DNA from 3 places in the Saccharopolyspora sp. ID03-671 genome. Region 1 is predicted to be linked to each of the others. Evidence: riboswitches for the same ligand, from Rfam matches in the RefSeq annotation. Region 1 holds a riboswitch; each other region holds the start of a gene.
The links. Region 1 has a riboswitch for thiamine pyrophosphate ahead of thiC (phosphomethylpyrimidine synthase ThiC). Riboswitches for the same ligand answer to the same signal wherever they lie in the genome.
Positions count from the first base shown of each region.

Region 2: linked by a shared signal. The riboswitch ahead of thiD (bifunctional hydroxymethylpyrimidine kinase/phosphomethylpyrimidine kinase) and the one ahead of thiC (phosphomethylpyrimidine synthase ThiC) in region 1 are both predicted to bind thiamine pyrophosphate.
Region 3: linked by a shared signal. The riboswitch ahead of REH65_RS04720 (purine-cytosine permease family protein) and the one ahead of thiC (phosphomethylpyrimidine synthase ThiC) in region 1 are both predicted to bind thiamine pyrophosphate.

Region 1 is NZ_CP134054.1:3,394,164-3,399,969, reverse strand. Features, by position in the region: gene REH65_RS15560 (FUSC family protein) at 1-128, opposite strand, end outside; gene thiD (bifunctional hydroxymethylpyrimidine kinase/phosphomethylpyrimidine kinase) at 275-1,108, opposite strand; gene REH65_RS15550 (Uma2 family endonuclease) at 1,262-1,840, shown strand; gene thiC (phosphomethylpyrimidine synthase ThiC) at 1,880-3,517, opposite strand; TPP riboswitch at 3,510-3,632, opposite strand; gene REH65_RS15540 (peptide deformylase) at 3,704-4,279, opposite strand; gene REH65_RS15535 (DUF3263 domain-containing protein) at 4,625-4,888, shown strand; gene REH65_RS15530 (LytR C-terminal domain-containing protein) at 4,888-5,556, shown strand; gene REH65_RS15525 (AAA family ATPase) at 5,609-5,806, opposite strand, start outside.
Region 2 is NZ_CP134054.1:2,618,702-2,624,507, reverse strand. Features, by position in the region: gene REH65_RS11735 (AMP-binding protein) at 1-565, opposite strand, end outside; gene REH65_RS11730 (hypothetical protein) at 740-937, opposite strand; gene REH65_RS11725 (hypothetical protein) at 1,189-1,929, opposite strand; gene REH65_RS11720 (hypothetical protein) at 2,104-2,340, shown strand; TPP riboswitch at 2,382-2,476, shown strand; gene thiD (bifunctional hydroxymethylpyrimidine kinase/phosphomethylpyrimidine kinase) at 2,464-3,261, shown strand; gene tenA (thiaminase II) at 3,364-4,074, shown strand; gene REH65_RS11705 (hypothetical protein) at 4,296-4,556, shown strand; gene REH65_RS11700 (hypothetical protein) at 4,547-5,119, opposite strand; partial or broken gene REH65_RS11695 (polysaccharide pyruvyl transferase family protein) at 5,245-5,682, opposite strand; gene REH65_RS11690 (hypothetical protein) at 5,763-5,806, opposite strand, start outside.
Region 3 is NZ_CP134054.1:1,005,067-1,010,872, forward strand. Features, by position in the region: gene REH65_RS04710 (family 2B encapsulin nanocompartment shell protein) at 1-1,270, shown strand, start outside; gene REH65_RS04715 (family 2 encapsulin nanocompartment cargo protein polyprenyl transferase) at 1,288-2,331, shown strand; gene REH65_RS04720 (purine-cytosine permease family protein) at 2,398-3,720, opposite strand; TPP riboswitch at 3,711-3,824, opposite strand; partial or broken gene REH65_RS04725 (helicase HerA-like domain-containing protein) at 3,862-5,404, opposite strand; gene larE (ATP-dependent sacrificial sulfur transferase LarE) at 5,644-5,806, shown strand, end outside.

The DNA of each region.
Region 1 (5,806 bases):
ACCTCGAAGAACCACCCGGCGACGGTTCCGGCGAGGACGGCGAGCACCACCAGCAGCGCGTACTGGCGCTGCCGGGGATCCGGCGCCCCCGCCTCGGTGGCCAGCCATCCCCGCGCTCGTGTCAACACCGCTTTAGCCACGCTCTCGCAAACCCCTGTCATCCCTCGCCGCGCTCCAGGTTCCGGGCCCTGGGATTACGCGTCTCTCGAACATATGTCGACGAGTAGCACCTATCGGGTTACAGGGTGGGGGCGAGAATCACCCTATTGATTGGTCAGTACGAGCGAGGGCTGATGCGCCAGAAGGTCGACACGGGTCCCACGCCCGACCCCAGCGGGTAGGCGTCGGCGACGCTGCGGGTGACGAACCGCTTGCCGCCGCGCACCGCGTCGGGCATCGAGGCGCCCTTGGCCAGCGCGGCGGTGATCGCCGAGGCGAACACGTCGCCGGCGCCGTGGGTGTGCTCGGTGGCGTAGCGCGGTCCGGGGAGCGCGAGGGCCTCGGTGCCGTCGAAGAGGAGGTCGACGCACTCGGGGTCGTCGGGCAGGTGACCGCTCTTGATCAGCACCCACTCGGGGCCGAAGTCGTGGACCGCCTTCGCCGCGTCCAGCAGGTCGTCGCGGGTGCGCGCGTCGATGCCGGTCAGCAGCCGCACCTCGTCGAGGTTCGGGGTGACCAGGGTGGCCCGGGGGAACGCCCGGTACCGCAGCGCGTCGAGCGCGTCGGGCCGCAGCAGCGGTTCACCGCTGCGCGAGGCGGCCACCGGGTCGACGACGAACGGCGTCCGCCCGCCCTTCCCGATGCCGTGGCGGTCGCAGGCCTCCAGGACGGCGTCGATGGTGGCGGCCGAGGCCAGCACCCCGGTCTTCGCCGCGCCCACCCCGATGTCCGAGGCGACCGCGTCGACCTGTGCCGCCACCGTCTCCGGCGGCACCTCCACCAGCCCGGTCACACCCACGGTGTTCTGCACGGTCACCGCCGTCACGGCGGTCATCCCGTGCACCCCGCAGGCGAAGAAGGTCCGCAGATCCGCGTGCATCCCGGCACTACCACCGGAATCCGACCCGGCGATCGTCAACGCAGTGGCCGGAGCAGTGCTTTCTTGCATTCCCGAGATGCTACGTGTCACCGATGATCTGGAATCGCCTAGCTGCTGACGGTGTGAAGGATTCCGGATAGGCTCATGACCAGGCAGATCGCAAGATTGTCAGAGGCGGTGAGTACTGTGCGTGAGGGCAACAACACAGGAGGTGACCGCGCTATGACTGCTGCTCCGGCACCGTCGTACTCGACGTGGGACGAGTTGGTGCAGACCTGGCAGCACCTGGACCTGCCGAACAAGGCTTGGCGCGCGGAGATCATCGAGGAGTCGATCGTCATGTCCCCGCCGCCGGCGCCCGCGCACAACATGATCGCTGACGTCGTCCATCGCGAACTGGTTGGTGCTCTTCCCAGAGAACTGGGCATCTTTCAAACGCTCGGCATCGCGGTTCCGCTGCGCAGAAGCCTCTTCATCCCGGATGTGGTCGTGGTCCCGCGCGCCGAGATACCCGGGCGTGAGGATCCACAGCCGGTTCCCGCGGAACGTGCCCTGCTGGTCGTGGAGATCACGTCGAAGAGCAATGCGGATGTGGATCGCAAGCAGAAGCTCTGGACCTACGCGCACGCAGAGGTTCCGCTGTACGTCCTGATCGACGAGTTCGCGGAGGAAGGCCCGACAGTCTTCCTGCACTCCGATCCGCAGGACGGCAGCTATGGCAAGCGTGAGCAGGTCTCCTTCGGCAAGCCGATCGAGCTTCCCGAGCCTTTCGGCCTGGCCATCCCCACGGACGAGTTCTGAGGTTGCTGGGGCGGCTTGCGAAGCCGCCCCAGCAACCGGTCAGTCGTTGGCCGCGATCGGCAAGTAGACCTCGCCTCCGGTTCGGGTGAACTCCTCGGACTTCTCGGCCATGCCCGCTTCGATGGCTTCGACGCTGGTGAGGCCGTGCTCCTCGGCGTAGGCGCGGACGTCCTGGGTGATCTTCATGGAGCAGAACTTCGGGCCGCACATCGAGCAGAAGTGGGCCGTCTTCGCCGGTTCGGCGGGCAGCGTCTCGTCGTGGAAGGCGCGGGCCGTGTCCGGGTCCAGCGACAGGTTGAACTGGTCGGTCCAGCGGAACTCGAAGCGGGCCTGCGACAGCGCGTCGTCGCGCTCCTGGGCTCGCGGATGCCCCTTGGCCAGGTCGGCGGCGTGGGCGGCGATCTTGTAGGTGATCACGCCGGTCTTCACGTCGTCGCGGTTCGGCAGGCCCAGGTGCTCCTTCGGCGTGACGTAGCAGAGCATCGCGGTACCGGCCTGGGCGATCATCGCCGCGCCGATCCCGGAGGTGATGTGGTCGTAGGCGGGCGCGATGTCGGTGGTCAGCGGGCCGAGCGTGTAGAACGGCGCCTCACCGCACAGCTCCTCCTCCAGCCGCACGTTCTCCGCGATCTTGTGCATCGGCACGTGACCCGGGCCCTCGATCATCACCTGCACGTCGTGCTCGCGGGCGATGTGGGTGAGCTCGCCGAGGGTCTCCAGCTCGGCGAACTGGGCGCGGTCGTTGGCGTCGGCGATCGAACCCGGCCGCAGGCCGTCACCCAGCGAGAACGTCACGTCGTAGGCGCGCAGGATCTCGCACAGCTCGCTGTAGTGCGTGTAGAGGAAGCTCTCCTGGTGGTGCGCCAGGCACCAGGCGGCCATGATCGACCCGCCGCGGGAGACGATGCCGGTGACGCGCTGGGCGGTCAGCGGCACGTAGCGCAGCAGCACCCCGGCGTGCACGGTCATGTAGTCCACGCCCTGCTCGCACTGCTCGATCACGGTGTCCCGGTAGATCTCCCAGGTCAGCGAGGCCGGGTCGCCGTTGACCTTCTCCAGCGCCTGGTAGATCGGCACGGTCCCGATCGGCACCGGCGAGTTGCGCAGGATGCGCTCGCGGGTCTCGTGGATGCGCTTGCCGGTGGACAGGTCCATCACGGTGTCGGCGCCCCAGCGGGTCGCCCACACCATCTTCTCCACCTCCTCCTCGACCGAGGAGGTGACGGCGGAGTTGCCGATGTTGGCGTTGACCTTGACCAGGAAGTTCTTGCCGATGATCATCGGCTCGCTCTCCGGGTGGCACCGGTTCGCCGGGATCACCGCGCGGCCCGAGGCGACCTCGTCGCGGACGAACTCCGCCGAGACGCCCTCGCGGTGCGCGATGTACTCCATCTCGCGGGTGATCGCGCCCGCCTTCGCCCAGCCCAGCTGGGTGTTGTGCTCCCGTCCGTCCCGCCATCCCGCGCGCGTCGGAGCCAGACCACTGTGGACGTCCACGGTGGCGGTGTCATCGGTGTACGGCCCCGACGTGTCGTAGACGTCGAGGTGCTCACCGTTGGTCAGCTCGATGCGGCGGAACGGCACGCGCAGCCCGGATTCGGTGCTGCTGAAGACCTTTCGGGATCCCTCGATGGGTCCCGTGGTGATTCCGGATGCGTTCGGATACACGTCGGCCACTGCCGTTCACTCCCTACGCCGGCATTACCCGGTCAGGTTCTGCGGTCGGCGGCCCCGGAGTTGCTCCAGCCACCCTCTCAGCCCGCTTTCGGTGCGAGCTCCCGCGGATTGATTTGTGCAGTGCCCGAGGCTACGGCCAGGAGCCCCCGGAGACAACAGTCGGATCCGGAGGCTCAGCCATCCGGATCAGTCGTCGGCGAACGGGTCGCCCATCTCGGCCGGGTCCCAGCTGAGCCCGGGAACGCCCCACTCGTTGCGCTTGATCATCTTCTTGGCGGCGCGGGCGTGCCTGCCGGTGAGCCGGTCCAGGTAGACGTAGCCGTCGAGGTGATCGGTCTCGTGCTGCAGGCAGCGCGCGAAGAAACCGGTGCCCTCGACCTCGACCGGCTCACCGTCCACATCGGACCCGGTGACCTTCGCCCAGCTCGCCCGGCCCGTCGGGTAGGACTCGCCGGGAACCGACAGGCAGCCCTCCCAGTCCTCGTCCGGGTCCGGCATCGTCTCCGGGATCTCCGAGGTCGTCAGCTCGGGGTTCACCACCAGGCCGCGGTGCTGCACGCCCTCGTCGTCGGGGCAGTCGTAGACGAACAACCGCAGGTCGACGCCGATCTGGTTGGCAGCCAGCCCGACCCCGTTCGCCGCCGCCATCGTCTCGAACATGTCCTCGACGAGCGTGCGCAACTCCTCGTCGAAGTTCTCCACGCGGCGGGTCGGGTGGTGCAGCACGGGGTCGCCGTAGACGCGGATGGGGTGAACAGCCATGCGCGGACCCTATCGGTTGCGCAGGTGAGGCACCCGGGCCGCTCTTGCGCGTGAAACCGGTGTGTGATCGGCTCCCCGTCCGGATCACGGCATGGTTCAATTGGTGCGGGAATGACAGCCGTGTGATTCTCCGCGACCGATCGCGAGGCGAGGAGCCGGATGGACGCCGCCCAGATGCTGACCGCGAAGGAGATCGCCCGTCAGTGCGAGCAGCTCGCGCGGACGCACGGGCAGCAGGCTCCGGCGCGTCGGCGGCTGCAGGTGGCGGAACCGATCACCCAGCCCATCGAGCGGATCGTCGAGCCGGAACCCGTTCCCGCGGAACGGGAACCAGCCGATCGGGAGCTGACCGATCGCGAGCTGACCGACCGGGAGCGCGGGATCCTCGCCTTCGAAGCGCAGTGGTGGAAGCGCTCGGGCAAGAAGGACGTCGCGATCCGCGAGCTGTTCGACATGTCCGCGTCGCGCTACTACCAACTTCTCAACACGCTGCTGGATTCTCCCGCGGCGTTCCGCGCGGACCCTATGCTGATCAAGAGACTGCGCAAGGCACGGGCGGCGCGGCAGCGCGCCAGGGCCGCTCAACGACTGGGAATCGAGTTGCACTGATGAGTGTTGGGGAACCGTCCGGCGGGCCCGGCGGGGCCAAGCTGATCGGCCTGGGTCTGATCGGAGTCGGCGTGCTCGCCGCCGTGTTCGGGACCGTGACCCTGATGTCGGGCGAGTCCTCGGACACCGCCCAACCCCTCCCGCCGGAACCCTCCTCGCAGGTGCAGCCGCCGCTGAAACCCGCGCCGTCCACCGTCACCCCGCCCGTCCAGCCGCCGCCGGTCGCGCCCCCGCCGGTGACCGAGCCGCCGCAGGCCACGCAGCCGGGCTCGGGCCAGGCACCGGGCTCCGGCCAGTCGACGGGTTCGGGTCAGTCGACGGGATCCGGGCAGGCGCAGGACGTCCCGGTCGGGTCCGGCAAGGGCAGCGAGCAGATCATCGTCCGGGTCTACAACAACTCGACGATCTCCGGTCTCGCGCACCGCGCCGCCGAGGACCTCCGCAAGGCCGGCTACGACGTGCCCGAGGTCGGCAACTACGCGGCGGGGAAGATCCCGACCACCACGGTCTACTTCCGGCCCGGCACCGACGAGGAGCGGCAGGCCGAGGAGCTCGCCGCCCGCATCGGCGCCCGCGCCGACGCCCGCTTCGACGGGATACAGGACGCCACCCCCGGTCTGATCGCCATCATCACCAACGACTACAAGGGCCCTTCCACCGGGAAATGACCCGCGGTCTCCTCGCTTGGCGGTGCGGCACCTTCGGTGCTTGACCGGCCGGTCATCCTCGCTGGTCGTCGGCGTAGGAGGCGAGGGCTTCGAGCTGGGCCGGGTCCAGGGACGGGCGGACCGCCCCGCGCGCCGTGCGCAGGTGGCTCGCCGTGACCTCGGCCGCCGTGAGGGATTCGCGCATCGCCGTGAGCGCCGCTTCGCGGATCAGGGCCGTGCAGTCGGCCGCCGAGTAGCCGTCGAGCGCGGC
Region 2 (5,806 bases), 780 kb from region 1:
CGATGAGGTGGTCGAGCGTGTGGTGCTCGGTGGGCCCGTCGGCCCACCCGAGGACGACGTCGAGGTCGCTGGGCAGGTCCTGGAGGTGTCCGGCGAACTCCTCGTCGAGGACGAGCAGGCTGACGTTCTGCTCGGCGAGCACGTCGGCGAGCTGGCGGGTGCTGAGCCCGACGTTGAGCAGCACGACGTCGACGCCGAGCTTGGCGGCGGCCACGATGACCTCGACGGGCCCGTGGTGGTTGCGGGTGAGCACGCCGACGCGGGTCCTGGCGGGCACCCGGTCGCGCAGCGCGGCGGCCAGCCGGGTGGTGCGGGTGGCGAGCTCGGCGTAGCTGAGCGCTCCGCGCTCGTCGATCACGGCCGGTCGGTCCGGGTGGCGCGCGGCGCCGACGGCGAAGCCGAGCGGCAGGGTGATGCCCCAACGGCGGTAGGCCAGGGCGATGCGGACCAGCCTGTCGGGCCGCATCGGTCGCACCACACCCTGCTTGACCAGCACGAACAAGGTGTGCAGGGCCGGTGCGGCGTGGTTGGTCAGAAAGCTCGGCAGTCGCCGCAGAAAGCTCACTCGGTCACCCCTCGTCCGCGAAACCTACTCGGGAGTAGATTGTGCCGTGAGTAATCCTCCCGGCCAAGCCCTCCGTGTCGAGTATCCCGATTCCGCGGTCGCGACGTAGGCGGCGCGGCGGGTGAGGGGGGAGCCTCTCCCGCCGCGCCGACCCCCAGTGATCCGGGTCGGGGCCTACTCGGTCCCCGCCGCGGTGACGACCGCGTCGCGCAGGGCCGCGCGCAGACGGCCGACCTCCAGCGGTGAGAGCACCGCCGTCTCCCCGGGCGGTGACACGATCACGACCCGGCCGTGGTTGACGAACACCGACATGTCCTGTCGCCGTCCGGCGACGTCGCGGCAGCTGATGTGCCACTCCTGGTTGGGCCCCACAGTCCCAGCCTCCCTGTGCCGATCCGCCAGATGCGGTGAAGCGGCGCGCTGCGCGCTTCCGGTGTAGGGACGCGCCGGCCCGACGTGCATGACGGCACTGCGGCGAAATCACCTGAAAACGCTGTGAGCCATGTCCGGACCTGCGGTTCCCCGGTCGCGACCCCGGACACGACTCAGGGGCGATCCCACAACGGGAATCGCCCCTGAGCCGGTGCTGTTAGCCGGATACACCCGTCCGGTGTCAGATTTGGTCAGACCGGGCGAACCTTCAGCCCGGCTTCCTCGGCGGAGAGCACGACCGCGCCTTCGAAGTCGGCGATCGGCAGCTCGTCGCGCACCAGGCGGTGCGGTGCGTCGGAGGCCTGGACGCGGATCGTGCCGGTGGTGACCGCCTGCTCGGCCAGGTCCTGGCCGCCGAACTGCACGCTCAGCGCGTCGCCGGAGACCGTCGCGGTCAGCCAGCCGCCCTCGATGACCTGCTCGGAGCCGTCGAAGGACACGGTCAGCCGACCCTCGGCCGGGTTGTCGCCGCGGACCGCGACGTGCGAGAGCGCGACGTCCCGCTTGCCGGACTCCTCGCCGGCCAGCGCGATGACATCCCTGGTGGCCTCCTCGCCCGGCTCGGTGCCGGGCTTGGGGGTCAGCACCGGGGCGCGCAGCTGCGCGGCCAGCCGGTAGGGCTGCCACGAGCCGGCGCCGATCAGGTTGACCACCGCGCTGACCGCCACGTCGGTCAGCAGCCGGTCACTGCCCGGGGCGGGCGTGACCTCGATCGCCGGCACGTCGCGCCGGGACAGCAGTTCGCGCAGCGCTTTGGCGCGCTGACGGCTGTTGCGGTCGAATCCGCGGGTGATCGCCACCGTCCCCGATCCGGCGGCCGCGACGGCGGCCTCGGTCAGGTCCGCTAGCGGCGCCCAGATCTGCGCCGGGTCCTGAGCAGGACGCTGCCGGCGCGAGCGGGCGAAGCCTGGGGCATCGGTCGTGGTTTCCATCGCCCTCCACTTTAGTCTTCGACGAAGGGTGACCTTGCCTTCCGGTGGGGGCTTTCACGGTGTGAAATCGATCGCGATCGCACTGCTCCATCGGGGTGGCTTTTCCTGCGGGTGGGCTCATCCGCTGCGGCATTCGCCGCATCCTGACCGCTCGGCGAGGCGGGGGGCCGCGAGATGACCGAGTTGCACCTGCCGGGCGCGCGGCCCGGCCCGGACCGGTGGGTGGTCGTGCGGTGGCTGGTGCCGGACGGCAGCCGGGTGCGGGCGGGTCAGCCGCTGGCCGAGCTGCGTCCGGCCGACTCCGACGGCCCCGGGATCAGGGTGCGGGCGCTGGCCACCGGCACGGCGTGGCACCAGGTGCGGGCGGGCGAGGTGCTCAGCGTCGGCCAGGTGCTCGGGTTGATCGACTGAACCGCGCGGGGCCGGGGCTTGCCCTCGGTTGTTAGGTTGGTGCCAGTGACGCGGGGTGCCCCGGCCAGGGGCTGAGAACAGACCCGTTGAACCTGACCTAGCTCGTACTAGCGGAGGGACGTCATGGCCCCCAACGTGCTGACCATCGCCGGGACCGATCCGAGCGGCGGTGCCGGTATCCAGGCCGACCTCAAGGCCTTCTCCGCCAACGGCGCCTACGGCATGTCGGTGATCACCGCGCTGGTCGCGCAGACCACGACCGGGGTGAGCCGGGTGCAGGAGGTGCCGCCGGACTTCATCACCGACCAGCTGGTGACGCTGCTCGACGACGTCCGGGTGGACGCGGTCAAGATCGGCATGCTGGCCAACGCCGAGGTCATCCGCGCCGTCGCGGCCGTGCTGGAGCGCTACGCGCCGCGGTTCGTGGTGCTCGACCCGGTCATGGTCGCCAAGAGCGGCGACCGGCTGCTGGCGCCGGAGGCCGTCGGCGCGCTGCGCGACGTGCTGCTGCCGCGGGTGGACCTGATCACGCCGAACCTGCCGGAAGCGGCCGACCTGCTCGGCGAGTCCGAGATCGGCAGCCCCGACGAGATGCCGGCGCAGGCCGAGCGGCTGGCGGGCCTGGGCGCCAAGCAGGTGCTGCTCAAGGGCGGTCACCTGGACGGGGAGACCAGCGTCGACCTGCTCCACGGCGACGGGCTGGCCGAGTTCCTCAGCAGCGAGCGGGTGGCCACCACCAACGATCACGGCACCGGCTGCACGCTCTCGGCGGCGATCGCGGCGCTGCGCCCGCAGCGCGCGGATTGGCTGGAGGCCGTTCGCGAGGCCAAGCAGTACCTCACCGACGCGCTGCGCGCCTCGGAGCGCCTCGACGTGGGCCGCGGTCACGGTCCGGTGCACCACTTCCACCGCTGGTGGTGACAGTTTTAGCCATAATTGACCGGACATTTCGGACTTCGATCATGGACAGTTCTGGCTAGAACTGTCCGACTCCCGGACCCACCGATCTCTGCGAGGGTTTTCATGAGCACCTTGCCCGCACCGCCTGCCGGGGGTTTCTGCGCTGAGGCGTGGGACCGGACCGCCGGACTCCAGAAGGCGATCGAGGAGCACCCGTTCAACGTCGCGCTCGCCGACGGCAGCCTGCAGCGGGACGTCTTCGCCTTCTACATCGTCCAGGACGCCCGCTACCTGGTCGGCTTCGCGCAGGCGCTGTCGGCCGCGGCGGCCCGTGCCGACGACGCCGCGGACGCGGCGTTCCTGGCCGGTGCCGCGCAGGGCGCGCTGATCGAGGAGCGCCGGCTGCACGCCGGCTACGTCGCCGAGTTCGGGCTGACCGACGAGGAGATCGCCGGGATCGACACCTCGCCGACGTGCCTGGGCTACACGTCCTACCTGCGGGCCTGCGCGCTGACCGAGTCCTACCCGGTGCTGCTGGCGGCGATCCTGCCGTGCTTCTGGGTCTACCAGCACGTCGGCAGCACGATCCTCGACGCGACCGGCGCCATCGACGGTCACCCGTACAAGGCGTGGATCACCACCTACGCCGACGACGAGTTCGCCGAGGCGGTGCTGTCCGCGCGCGAGCTCACCGACAAGGTCGCGGCGCGCGCCGACGAGGCGACGCGGGAGCAGATGTTCGCCGCGTTCGCCCGCGCGACCGAGTACGAGTGGCTGTTCTGGAACAGCGCGTGGATCAAGGAGACCTGGCCGACCGCGAAATTCCTTGCCTGACAAGGAATTCGCATCTCAGTTACGCTGACGGCGGCTCATCGCGAGCGGTGGGCCGTCACCCTCTTCGGATAACACCAAAGCGTGATTCATGTTGTGATGCAGGTCACGATCTTGTGGTGTTAACGAAGCGCCCAGCACAGCGACATCCAGGGCGAAACCCCTGCTCGAGCTGGGCATTCAGGGGGCGGTCGTTCTTCAGGCGTGGATGGAGTCCCGGGGCAGTGAGTTCTCTTCTGATCGTGTTCATCGGCATGTCGGTCCCGATCCTGGCCGCCGCGCCGTTCTACATCGCCGACCGCCGGAACCAGACCGAATCCGACGAGCCCGAGAAGGCCGAGCTCGGGCCCGAGATCACCGAGGCGCCCCGGATCTGGCCGGATCCCGAGGAAGGTCCGGCGTGCGAGATCCCGGAGGCCCGCACGCCGGAGGACGCGCCCGTCCACGCGGCTCACGCCGAGCCGGACCGGGTCGCTCAGCCGTAGATGGTCCTGGCCAGCGCCGACTTGCGCTGCTGCAGCTCGCGCAGCGCGGCGGTGCTGAACCCGCCCCCGCTCGGACTCGCCGGGATCTCCAGGCCCTCGCTCAGCTGCCAGCCCGAACCGCGCTCGATCAGCGACCGGTGCTTGTTGGTGTAGTAGCCGGAGTTGATCGACACCGCGACGCCGCTCGCCCCGGCCGCGGCGGCCAGCAGGTGCAGGTGGAACCGGGTCGACAGCCACCGCTGCCCGGGCTTGGCGGGCAGGCCCTCGCGCATGATCTCGTCGAAGGCGTGGAACCGGGCTCCGGGCAGGTCGTGCTCGACGAGCGCGAAGACCTCCCGGTCGGCGCGCGGGATGCCCTCCACGAACGCCACCTGCTCGGGGTCGACCTTCCACTCGCGCAGCGTGTCGAGCAGGAAACCGGCCAGCGCCGGGACCGTCTCGTCCAGCAGGTCCGACTGCATGCAGACCATGACCTCGCGGACGTCGTCGTCCTCGGTGCGGAACAGGCCGGGCTCGACGCCGAAGAACATGTCGTCGCCGGTGGTGGAGGCGTTGACCAGCATCGCCGCCGACGGCTCGTCGCGGACGTCGACGACCTCGAACTGGTCGGCCAGGCTGCGCAGCAGCGGTTCTCCCCCGTCCGCGACGGGGAGAGGCCCTGGCCGGTCATCACCGCGCGGCCGCCGGAGCGGTGCGCGGCCGCGGCGGTGGCCGCGAGCAGGCCGATGTGGCGGGGCCAGATGCCGTTGATGAAGCCGCCGCCGATCACGTGGAACAGGTCCATCTGCCTGACCAGCTCGATGCCGGCGACCCAGCGCGGCGCCAGTCCGGGGTTGTGGATCGCGTGCTGCACGAACGCCGCCACGGCCCACGGCTCGTCCTCGGGGGCCTCCCAGCACAACCGCCAGAACGTGTCGGTGAAGCGCACGTTGGGGTGCAGGTCGGAGAGCATCACCGAGCTGGGCCCGGGGTTGGGGCAGTCGATCCAGATCTCGCTGCGCGGAGCGACCTTCGCCAGGTGCTTGAGCCACGCCGCGGCGATCAGCTCGTCGCCGTAGTTGGGGTGACCGGTGGTGGCGACGAGGTATATCCGGTGCGGGGTGTTCACCAAGGAGGCTCCAGCCATCGGTTGCGCGGTTCGTTCACGAACCTAGCAACCGGTGGGACACCCGTACCATCTTCGCACCGCACGGACTCGCGGCCGGCTCAGCCGGTCTTGCTGATCTCCGAGCGCAGGCGCTCCAGGCGGC
Region 3 (5,806 bases), 2.4 Mb from region 1:
GAGCAGGATGCTCCCGTGGGTCGACATCGACGCCGGCACCTACCGGGTCAACCGGCGGCTGACCTACGCCTCCGGCGACGGCCGGATCACCTTCACCAACACCGGCGACGCCGTGCGGGTCATCCCCCGCGAGCTCACCGAACTCCCGCTGCTGCGCGGGTTCGACGACGACTCGGCGCTGGGCGCGCTCGCCGACCGGTTCGTGCAGCGGCACTACGAGCCGGGCCAGCTGCTGTCGGTGGCCGGTGAACCGGCGACCGAGGTCGTGCTCCTCGCGCACGGCAAGGTCGACAAGATCCGCAGCGGTGAGTACGGCGAGGACACCGTCACCGACACCCTCGCCGGGGGCTCGTTCTTCGGTTCGCAGGTGCTGGCCACCGCTCAGTCCACGTGGGACAGCACCTACCGGGCGGTGACGCCGTGCATCGTGCTGACGCTGGATCGCGCCGCGCTGCACGAGGTCACCCGGCAGTTCGACGAGCTGCGCGCGCACGTGGCCGCCGAGTACGCCTCGCCCGCACCGGCGACCAACAAGCGCGGTGAGGCCGACATCGCGCTGGCCTCAGGGCATTCCGGTGAGGTCGTGCTGCCGGGCACGTTCGTCGACTACGAGCTCGAACCCCGCGAGTACGAGCTCAACGTGGCCCAGACCGTGCTGCGGGTGCACAGCCGCGTCGCCGACCTCTACAACCAGCCGATGAACCAGACCGAGCAGCAGCTCCGCCTGACCATCGAGGCGTTGAAGGAACGCCAGGAGCACGAGCTGCTCAACAACCGCGACTTCGGCCTGCTGCACAACGCCGACCTCCAGCAGCGCGTGCACACCCGCACCGGACCACCCACGCCGGAGGACCTCGACGAGCTGCTGTCGCGGAGGCGCAAGTCGCGGTTCTTCCTCGCCCACCCGCGCACCATCGCCGCGTTCGGCCGCGAGTGCACCAAGCGCGGGATCTACCCGCAGACCACCGAGGTGCAGGGGCATCCGGTGCAGGCGTGGCGCGGCGTGCCGATCCTGCCCAGCGACAAGATCCCGATCAGCGGCAAGGGCACCACCTCCATCCTGTGCATGCGCACCGGCGAGGACGACCACGGCGTGGTCGGTCTGCGCCAGACCGGGATCGCCGAGGAGCAGGAGCTGGGGATCTCCGTGAGGTTCTCCGGGATCAACGATCAGGCGGTGCTGTCCTACCTCGTCAGCGCCTACTTCTCGGCCGCAGTGCTGGTCCCGGACGCGCTCGGCGTCCTGGAGAACGTCGAAATCACCCGCTGAGCGAAGGGAGTGCGGAGATGACCGCGATGCAGCAGGACGCGAACCGCGCCGGTCAGGCATTCGAGGCGCTGACCAGCAGCCGGACGATGGTCGAACCGGCGCTGCGGGCGGCGGTGGACCGGCTCCCGGACCGGATGCGGCAGGTCGCCGGTTACCACATGGGCTGGCTCGACGAGCGCGGCGACCCGGTGCGCGCGGACCGGGGCAAGGCGATGCGCCCGGCGATGGTGCTGCTCAGCGCCTCGGCGGTGGGCGGCGATCCGGCCGACGCGGTGCCGGCCGCGGTGGCGGTGGAGCTGGCGCACAACTTCTCGCTGCTGCACGACGACGTGATGGACGGTGACGTCACGCGGCGGCACCGGCCCACGGCCTGGACGGTGTTCGGCAACGCCACCGCGATCCTGGCCGGGGACGCGTTGCTGTCGCTGGCGGCCGACGTGCTCGCCTCCTCCCGGCACCCGGAGTCCTCCGGCGCGGTGCGGATGCTCAGCAGCGCGGTGCTGGGGCTCATCGACGGGCAGAACGCGGACCTGGAGTTCGAGACCCGCGCGGACGTGGGCGTGGCCGAGTGCCAGCGGATGGCGCGCGACAAGACCGGTGCGCTGCTGGGCTGCGCGTGCGCGCTCGGCGCGCTCTACGGCGGCGGGTCGCCGGAGCAGATCACCCGGATGCGCAGCTTCGGCGAGCGGCTGGGCCTGGCGTTCCAGCACATCGACGACCTGCTGGGCATCTGGGGCGATCCGGCGATGACCGGCAAACCGGTGTTCTCCGACCTGCGGACGCGCAAGAAGACGCTGCCGGTGGTCTCGGCCCTGACCTCGGGCACCAACGCGGGTCAGCGGTTGGCCTCGCTGTACTACCGGGAGCAGCCGCTGATCAGCGGTGAGCTGGCCCAGGCCGCGGAGCTGGTGACGTTGGCGGGCGGCAAGGCGTGGAGCCAGGCGCAGGCCGACGAGCTGCTGGCCGCGGCGCTGTCGGATCTCCGCAAGGCCGAGCCGGACGAGGAGGCGGCGGCGGGTCTGACGGCGCTCGCCCACCTGGTGGCACGCCGGGACCACTGATCCCGGCGGTCCGGAACGACGGCTCCGGCCCCACGGCCCCTTCTGGCCGGAGCCGTCCCCGGACGATCAGTCGCGGTGGCGGCGGGCGAACAGGCCGATGACTCCCGCCGCCACCGCGGAGATCACGAACGAGGTCAGCGCGGCGCTCATCCAGGTCGGCACGGTGAACCCGACGGCCTCGCGGGCGCTGGTCCACAGCTGGGTCCACCAGCCGAGCTCACCCGGGTTGATCAGCTGGAACGTCGCGAAGCCCAGCAGCCAGGCCACGAGCATGCCCCAGCGCGAGGGCGCTTCGGCGGAGACGTCCCACTCGCGGTTGCGGGCGTTGTGGAAGTAGTCCACGGCCAGCACGCCGAACATCGGCACGAACACCGAACCGATCAGCAGCAGGAAGTTGGAGAACTGCTCGATGTCCATCGTTAGCGCCGCCAGCGTGCTGATCGCGCCGACGATCAGGCTCAGCACGCGGCGATCGGTGCTGGGGCGCAGGTTCTGGATGGACACCGCGGTGGAGTAGGTGTCGGCGAAGGACTGGTCGACCTCGCGCAGCACCAGAACCGCGAAGAACAGCACGCCCAGCGGCGCGGCCAGCAGCGGGTCGAACGCCTTGTCGCCGTCGAAGCCGACCAGCGCCAGGCCGAGCAGGCCCAGCAGGTAGCAGGCGATCTGGGTGATCGAGTAACCGACGGTCGCGGCGGTGAACGCGCCACCCGCGGAGCGGGAGTGCCGCGAGTAGTCCGAGGCGACCGGCAACCAGGACACCGCCACGGCCAGCGCCGCGTCCGCGCCCGGCCAGAAGCCCTCCCACGAGCCCTCGTGCATCGGCGGCAGCGGTTTCATCAGCAGCTGCACGAAGAAGTAGACCATCGCGATGAGCACGGCGACGCTGACGTAGCGGCGCAGCAGTCGCAGCGCGCCGAGCGGGCGCAGCGTCAACGCGGTGGTGATCACCCCGGCGATGAGCACGTACAGCCACTGCGGGCCGCCGCCGAACAGCGCCTCGGCCCCCTGGGCGATCACCAGCAGTTCGAAGGTGCCCCAGCCGACCAGCTGCAGGATGTTGAGCGCGGTCGGCACGTAGGACAGGCGGGTGCCGAACAGGCCCCGCAGCAGCATCATCGCGGGAGCGCCGGTGCGCGCGCCCGGGATGGCTGCGATGCCGACCATGATGCTGCCGAGCACGGTGCCGACGACGGTCGCGGTGACCGCCGCGGCGAACGACAGCTGCGGCACTCCGGCCGGTGCGAGCACCGCCAGCGCGCCGCTGAAGCCCAGCAGGCTCACGCCGAGGTTGCCCCAGAACGCGCCCTGGTCGAGCACTCCCAGGGTTTTCGGCGCCGGTTCGTCCAGGGTGTTCGGAACTTCGGACAGCGCGACGTCATGCGTCATCGACAGCTCCCTACGCCGGCATTATCCGGACAGGTTCTGCGGTCGGTGGCGCGCGATCTGCCACCCTCTCAGCCCGGTGCGCCCGAGCTCCCGCGTGGATAAGTCGAGCAGACCCTACCTGATCGGGTGACGCGTTGTCCGTCAGTGCCTCCGGTTCCCGAACAACCCCCGGGTGACCTCGCGGCCCACGGCGCTGGCGGCGGAGCGGAAGAACGAGCGCACGGCGGGGTTCTCCATCGCCTTCTGGAACATCCCGGCCTCCTCGCGCTCCCGCTGTTCCGGCACCTCCCCGTCGGGTGCGGAGGCCGGCGCTCCGGTCCGCCCGGCGGAGGGTTCGGCGACCTTCTCGGCGAGCTTCTCGTAGGCCGACTCGCGATCGATCGTCTCGGCGTACTTGGCGTGCAGGTCCGAGGACTGCGCCGCCTCCCGCACGGCGTCCTCGCCGATGCTGCCCATCAACGAGCGCGGGGGCCGCAGCCGCGTCCAGGCCACCGGCGTCGGCGCACCGGTCTCGGACAGCACGGTCACGATGGCCTCGCCGATGCCGAGGGTGGTGAGCGCCTGGTCGAGCCGGTAGTGCTCGGTGGTCGGGTAGGTCTTGACGGTGCGGGCGAGCGCCTTCTGGTCCTCGGGGGTGAAGGCGCGGATGGCGTGCTGGATGCGCGCACCGAGCTGGGACAGCACCGGGTTGGGCAGGTCGGTGGGCAGCTGGGTGTCAGAAGAAGACGCCGACGCCCTTGGAGCGGATGAGCTTCACGGTCTGCTCGATGCGGTCCAGGAACGCCTTGGAGGCGTCGTTGAACAGCAGGTGCGCCTCGTCGAAGAAGAACACGAGCTTGGGCCGGTCCAGGTCGCCGGCCTCGGGCAGTTCCTCGAACAGCTCGGCCAGCAGCCACATCAGGAAGGTGGAGAACAGCACCGGGTTGGCCTGCACGTCGTCGAGTTCGAGCAGGTTGACCACGCCCTTGCCCTCGACCTGCCGCAGCAGGTCGGAGACGTCGAGCTCCGGTTCGCCGAAGAACTCGTCGCCGCCCTGGGCCTCCAGGTTCGCCAGCGCGCGCAGGATCACCCCGGCGCTGGCCGCCGAGACACCGCCGATGCCCTTGAGGTCCTCCTTGCCCTCGTCGCTGGTGAGGTACTGGATGACCGAGCGCAGGTCCTTGGTGTCCAGCAGCGCCAGGCCGCGCTGGTCGGCCCAGTGGAAGATCAGACCGAGGGTGGATTCCTGGGTGGCGTTGAGCCCGAGCACCTTCGACAGCAGCAGCGGACCGAAGCTGGTGATCGACGCCCGGATCGGCACGCCGCGCCCGCCGGTGCCCAGCGACAGGAACTGCGCCGGGTAGGACGAGGCCTGCCAGTCGTCTCCGACGTCCTGGGCGCGGGCGGCGAGCTTCTCCCCGCCCTCCCCCGGCCGGGCCAGGCCCGACAGGTCGCCCTTGATGTCGGCGAGCACCACCGGGACCCCGGCTTCGGAGAGCTGCTCGGCCAGCAGCTGCAGCGTCTTGGTCTTGCCCGTGCCGGTGGCCCCGGCGACCAGGCCGTGCCGGTTGAGGGTCGCCAGCGGGATCCGCACGGCGGCCTGGGCATCGGCCTCGTTGTCGATGACGACCGCGCCGAGGTCGACGGCGGCGCCCCCGGTGTCGTATCCGGACGCGATCTGCTGGGCAGCGCTGTTGTCGGTCACCGCAGTCTCCTCCCGTCGGCACGTTCCTCTCGGAAGGTAGGTCGATAACGCCACCTTCCCCGGGAGAGCCACTCGGTCGGGGGACACGTGGGCGAGTCCGGCACTAGCACTCCGAACAGGGCCCCAACAGGCTCGTTGACCACCGGAAAGATCTCGTTCGCGGGCATGGGACGCATCGCCCGCACGAGTTAAGGTCTGGTCAGACCACCTGGGTACCGCCGTGCGTGAGGAGTGAGGTCGTGACCGGTTTGGACCGCCTGCGGGCTCGTGTCGGCACCGAGGAAGCCCTGGTCGTGGCGTTCTCCGGTGGCGTGGACTCGGCGCTGCTGGCCGTGGTGGCGCACCAGGTTCTGGGCTCGCGGATGCTCGCGGTCACCGCCGTGTCGCCGAGCCTGGCCGCCG